DNA from 2 places in the Lysinibacillus sp. NPDC056959 genome. Region 1 is predicted to be linked to the other one. Evidence: riboswitches for the same ligand, from Rfam matches in the RefSeq annotation. Region 1 holds a riboswitch; the other holds the start of a gene.

Region 1 (3,435 bases):
AGAACGAAGATTAACTTTATACGTTTTTAACAAAAATCATCCACAACTTTTGGTGATAACCTTTTTTATATAGTCATTGTGTTTTCTTCCATTATTTGTTGACGATATGTTGCCAATGCTTCAATTGAAATCATTTTTAGATGATGTTGTGCTGCATATTTAACGAGATCATTAAAGCGTAGCATTTTGCCATTGTCGCCCATAATCTCACATATAACTCCTGCTGGAACGCTATTACAAAGCTTTGCCAAATCTATTGTAGCTTCCGTATGTCCCCTACGCTCTAATACACCATTTTCCTTTGCTATTAGTGGGAATACATGGCCTGGTTTACGAAAATCCGCAACTTTAGCTTGTGGTTCGAGCATTTTCTGTATAGTCATTGCCCGTTCAAAGGCGCTAATTCCAGTAGTTGTGTCAGCATGATCAATACTAACGGTAAATGCTGTTTGATGATTATCTGTATTCACACTAACCATAGGGTTTAATGCTAATTTTTGTGCAAGCTGCTGGGAAATTGGCGTACATATAAGGCCTCTTCCATAGGTAGCCATAAAGTTAATCGTTTCAGGTGTCATAAATTCCGCAAGTGCTAGTAAGTCCCCTTCATTTTCCCGATCCTCGTCATCTACTACAATAATTATCTTTCCTTGCTTTAAATCCTCAATTGCTTCTTCAATCGAATGTAGCAATTTCGCCACCTCCTTGTTGGTTAAAATCCGTTTTGTGCTAAGAAGTCTTTTGTGATGGCCGGCGGTTCCTGACCATACTTAAGTTGATGTAAAATGTATTTTCCTACTAAATCGGTTTCGACATTGACGAGATCACCAATTTTCTTCATACCTAAAATTGTTTCCTTGTACGTATGGGGTATCAATGATACTGTGACACCGTTTTTCTCAACTTGAAAGATTGTTAAGCTCGTTCCGTCAATTGTGATGGAGCCCTTTGGAATACAGAAACTCGTTAACTCCTTTGATAGCTCTATATCAATATAAACTGCATTTGCTAACGGCCGCTTTCGTACTACTTTCCCTACTCCGTCTACATGCCCAGATACAAAATGACCACCGAATCGCCCATTCGCTGACATAGCGCGCTCTAAATTTACTGGATCTCCTATTGCTAGCTGCTGTAAATTTGTTGCCTTTACCGTTTCAGGCATTACATCCATCGTAAGCTCCTGATCATTAAAAGATATGACTGTTAAACAAACACCATTGACCGCAATACTATCCCCAAGCTTTACATCCTCTACCATTTTCTTTGAAATAACAGTGATTTCCATACTTTTTCTATCGCTTTGCAAGGTTTTTACGGTACCAATATCCTCAATAATTCCTGTAAACATTTTTTCACCCACTTCCATTCATTGGTCTAAGCTTAATTATCCATTTTTGGAGCCCTATGTACCTCCTCCCTCAATCAAAAATTTCTGTTCAAATAAAAAACCCCTTTGATTAAAGGGGTTTGGGAGTTCATATAAATAAGACGTCAACAAATAAACCTTAAGGATACAAAATTTTTCCTTAGGCTACCATCTCATCGTTCTTCTCCCATCCAGACTATAACTGTCGGTTTTGGATTTGCACCAAATCAGCTTGCGCTCACGGACTTTGAATTACTTCATCACCGCCGATTGGGAATTTCACCCTACCCCGAAGAACTACTGCTATTCAATTTGTTAGCTAAATAATAAATCAATTTCGCCTTGGCGTAATTGCATCAGGATTTTGAATTGTACCAGCACAATTCATTCCTTTCAAAGTCCGTGATATCCACCGGAGGCTTTATCTTTATTTAGTGGGTGTCCAAACATCTACTAAATAAAGATAAAAAAACTTCCCAACTTAAACGATGGGAAGTAGTTTACATAAAAGCATAATCAAATAAACCTTATAAACTCAAGCGAATTTAAAAAGGTCTTACTTTTACCCTTCTCCCATCCAGACTATAACTGTCGGTTTTGGATTTGCACCAAATCAGCTTGCGCTCACGGACTTTGAATTGCTTCATCACCGCCGATTGGGAATTTCACCCTACCCTGAAGGATATTTTTATTTAGCTATTTCTTACGATACCACTACTTAATTAATTTATCCAGATAAATCTCAAAATCAATTGTAAGTTTCTGTCATGATGCCCCATTCACATGTAGGACTAGACTACATCACGTCCTGACCTTTGTGGCCATCCTGTTGTTGCTGACGTTACGTTAGCACTTCACTTTCGCACAATAAACATCCATTGCCTTAAGCAGCTCATCGGATGCCTCTAGGAAGCTTTGCTCTGTGCGAAAGCGTAGCGACAGCAAATGTTTTATCTGTGCGAAAGCGTAGCGACAGCAACAACAACAACAACAAAGCGCCCGAATCAACCACAAATTATGGTGATGATCCAAAAATAATTATTAGTGAAAAAATTGCTCATCTAGAGTTATTTGTACTCCGTTGTTTCATATCCTGTATAATCATGTCATTTTTTTAAGTATAGGCAGTAACATTTTTAAAAATTAAACGTCTTTACAACTAGATTATAAAGGAGTTAGTTTACATGAAATATATTATCTTTGATTTTGATGGAACATTGGCAGATTCTACGGCAGTGTTAGCATCAGCTTGGAATACAATTGCGCAAAAATATAAATTTAAAGGAATAGAGTTAAAGGAAATTGAATCGTTGAAAAAATTATCTATAGCGGAACGAAGTAAATTATTCGACTTTCCTATGTATAAATTGCCGATGATTTTACCTCAATTTTATCGCTTATATCGCCAGTCATTAAATGATGTTCATCTTTATAACGGTATGAAGGAAGTCCTAATGGAAATTGATAAAAGAGGCTATAAAATACTTATCATTTCCTCCAATTCACAGGAGAATATTTTAGAATTTCTAAAAATGAACGGCATTCATTGTGTGTCGGATGTTCTTTGTTCAAACCGAATTTTTGGAAAGGATAAAGTGATCAAGAAATTTTTAAAGGACACAAGCATTACACCATCAGAAGTTTTATACATTGGTGATGAACAAAGAGATATCGCAGCCTGCAAAAAAGCGGGAGTGCCTATTATTTGGGTTGGTTGGGGATATGACTCTTTTGAAGTTGTGCAACAAGAAGAACCCGATTACAAAGTTGCTACACCACAAGAAATTTTGACTATTATTTAGACAATGAGGATAATAGCGATTAATTTGCTATTATCCTATTCAATTATGCTGAGGCATAATTGCTTGAAGTTATTAGGCCTTTACTTCGCTTATATGCATTAATTTTTCTGCTGTGCTATTAATTCCTTTATATGCATCGGTTAATTCATGCATACTCACAGAAAATTGCTGGGTAAACATTGCGATTTGATTCGCAAATTCATTGACTTGATCAATAGATTGTTTAATGCTTTCTAATTGGTTTGTAATGCTTTCGGCACTATC
Region 2 (3,435 bases), on a different contig from region 1:
GAGGTACTACTACTAGCATCAATAGACGATAAGTTGAATAGAACCCTTGCCCCAATTTGCTTCCTATTAATAATTCCTTCTTCACAAATTCTTTATCAACTACATATGCAATAAAGATAGCAATCAATAAGTTACCTATCGGAAGCATTAAATTAGAAACTAAAAAGTCAGTTGCATCAAAAATTGTTTTTCCAAAGATTGATACATCCGCTAATGTACTTGATGAAAGCGCTGCAGGAATCGCCGCAATAAAGACAACTACACCTAGTAACATTGTCAACGCAGAACGAGACATACGCCCTTTCTCTATAAATGCCGCTACGATAATTTCATATAAACTGAAGGAAGAAGTTAGCGTTGCGAATAAAAATAATAATAAAAACATCGCTAAAAATAGTTCACCAAATGGCATTTGACTAAATGCTGTTGGCAGAACCATAAATAATAAGCCTGGACCAGACGCTGGTTCTAAATCAAAAGCAAATACAACAGGGAAAATGGCTAATCCTGCAAAAAACGATACAAGCACCGTGAGAAGAACAACAGAGCCCGCAGAATTCGGTAAGCTTACATCCTTCTTTAAATAGGAGCTGTACGTCACAAGACAAGAAAACCCTACCGCTAAACCAAAGAAGGACTGCCCTAATGCTTCTAATATAGCCTTACCAGTCATATTGGAAAAGTCAGGCCACAAGAAGAATTTAACTCCCTCCATTGCCCCATCTAATGTTAAAGCCCGCACAACAAGCACAATAAACATAATAAATAATAAAGGCATCATCCACTTATTAGCCTTCTCTATACCATTTTGCACACCAAGTGAAATGACTAGTACATTTACTAGCGTAAACAATCCTAAACCTAGTAGCGTAATCCAAGGTGTCCCTACAACTTCCCCAAATAGTTTACTTGGATCATTAGCAGGATCAATAACTGCCCCACTCACACCTAGGCCACTATATATAAAAATCCAACCTCCCACAACACTGTAAAAAGTTAATAATAAAAAACAACCGAGTACACCCATACGACCAACCCAAGCCCAGCCTGTTTTCGTCGGTGTAATTTTTTTATATGCAGTCACAGCCTCAGACTGTGTACCACGACCTAAAATATACTCTGATAATAACATCGGTAAACCAATCAACAATGTAAATAGAACAAAAATAAGGAAAAATGCTCCCCCACCACTTTGTCCAGTAACATACGGCAACTTCCATATTGCCCCTAGCCCGATTGCAGCTCCCGCTGATGCTAAAATAAAGCCTAGTTTACTAGACCACTGACTCTTTTTTTCACTCATCTCTTCAAACTCCTCTAACATTCTAAACTCTTCCTTATTTTACATGAAAATAGTAATCTAGACTAGATTATTTCTATTTGTTACTTTTGCACAATAATATCCAGCATATCCATCATTCTATCTATCCAATATAAAAAACCTCGAGCACTTAACAGCTCGAGGTCTCATCCATATTATTTTGTTATATACATAGAGCGCTGTTGATGAATCCATTTGCGCATTGTTGTAAATAGTAATGCCATGATGAACGTTATTAAAATACCCTTAATAATGTTAAATGGCAAAATACCAGCTACGATCATTTTATATAGTGAATCACCTACGACAGGCTCCATACCTAAAAAGTAAGTGTACATAGGTAAAAATACTGCATAGTTAAGAATGCTCATTCCTACTGCCATTATGATTGTACCTGCAGCTAAACCTCCGACAAGACCTTTAACTGTCTTGACGCGATTAAAGACAAAGCTAACTGGTAAAATAAATAAAACACCTGTTACAAAGTTCGCGATATGACCTACTGGTACTCCTGTTGGCGTACCTGAGAAAATCCAGTCCAACACATTTTTAAAGAATTCTACTAAAATACCAGCTACAGGTCCCATTGTGATCGCTGCAAGCAATGCCGGCATATCACTGAAGTCTACTTCCAAAAACGCTGGAAATGGCGGAATAGGGAAATTAAAAAGCATTAACAAAAACGAAATACTGCTCAGCATGCCAATCGTAATAAACGACTGAAGTTTAACATTTTTCTTCATAGTAAACTCTCTCCTCTTTGCTGATTCAATCTCGCAAGAAGAAAGGTTACGACCACATCAATTCTTATTATGAAAAAACCCTTATGCAAAATAAGCATAAGGGAGAATAGGCATGATTAAAGAAACGCCATTAATTAACTATTGTTGAGCATACGCTGCGTAAAGCCACAACGAAAAAAACGCTCGTACATAGCTAAATTCATAACAATGAATGACGATCGCACCTCCATCTTCTCCCATCCAGACTTTAACTGTCGGCCTTGGAATTACACCAAGTCAGCCATGCAAAAAAATATTTGCACAGGTCGCGGGCTGAAGAGTTTTTAGTAAATTATTCGAGCTAATGAAAGACATTAGCGATTTACAACTCTATTACCGCCGGTCGGGATTTCCACCCTGCCCCGAAGATGAATCAATATTTTTTTATTTCATAGCCTTACTATAATGAATTACGAAGGAAAAGTAAATAGCTTTGCTTAAAAAAATCCGATTAAACTTGTATGTTTTACAAATACCCGCAATAGTCCCATCTTTAAAAGTTAAGGGTTTACTATCATCCCCGTTGATTGTTATTCTTCACCAATCGGGCTTTTACCATCCTTTGATCTCCCCCTAAACTAACAAGAGCATTCACGCCCGTATAGCGGCGAGAATGCTCCAAGAAATTCACTTATAAAGTTGCGTTCATTTATTTGTTGTTTCACCATTTATGGCATATATCGTTTATTGGCTCCTACAGGCTTTGGTAAGAAATTTTTCAAATCAAATCCTTCCCAACTCTCCTGTACAACATTGTCTAGGCGTACTTGTTGATCAAAGCTTGCAGCAGTTAGCATCATTGCTTCAATTAATTGGGTTGCACGAATCACGTCCATTGTCGTTAAATCAAGCGGCTCGTCGAATGTAACAATAACGCCTTCTGCTACCTCTTTTACAGTGTATGTTATATTTTCCGGTATGACTGGAACGTATGCATTATCATTTTTAGCTCGCATATCAACAAGAGCTTCTGTTACAGTGGAAAAAGTTTTACGAGAATCGGGTGATAAATATTCAACTCCATTTTCATCTTTATATAAATAATAATTAAAATGATTTGAGCTCGTTAATGCCATAGAATTACTGGCCTCTTCTTCATTGGAAAGCTCGGATTCTGTATCATTAAGTTTTCCAAATTCGATATCTTTATACTCTGAGTCTGAGAATGTATCCTGTATAGTCCCTACATATTCTCCAGAATCTTTAGCAGCAACATCATAATCATTTTGCTCCGGCAATACATGAACAAGTTGATCGCCCTTCTCCTTCAATTCTCCTTTATATGGATGATAATTAGTAAAACCATTTGCTTCCTCATCAATTTTTGGCGCA

What was found. Region 1 has a riboswitch for FMN ahead of ribE (riboflavin synthase). Riboswitches for the same ligand answer to the same signal wherever they lie in the genome.
Region 2: linked by a shared signal. The riboswitch ahead of ACFTQ7_RS13445 (ECF transporter S component) and the one ahead of ribE (riboflavin synthase) in region 1 are both predicted to bind FMN.

The regions. Positions count from the first base shown of each region.
Region 1 is NZ_JBHURE010000004.1:191,873-195,307, reverse strand. It holds gene ribB (3,4-dihydroxy-2-butanone-4-phosphate synthase) at 66-692, opposite strand; gene ribE (riboflavin synthase) at 713-1,351, opposite strand; FMN riboswitch at 1,545-1,670, opposite strand; FMN riboswitch at 1,931-2,056, opposite strand; gene ACFTQ7_RS07160 (HAD-IA family hydrolase) at 2,554-3,171, shown strand; partial or broken gene ACFTQ7_RS24875 (methyl-accepting chemotaxis protein) at 3,244-3,435, opposite strand, start outside.
Region 2 is NZ_JBHURE010000010.1:46,682-50,116, forward strand. It holds gene ACFTQ7_RS13440 (sodium-dependent transporter) at 1-1,303, opposite strand, end outside; gene ACFTQ7_RS13445 (ECF transporter S component) at 1,477-2,064, opposite strand; FMN riboswitch at 2,289-2,477, opposite strand; gene ACFTQ7_RS13450 (RNA polymerase subunit sigma) at 2,772-3,435, opposite strand, start outside.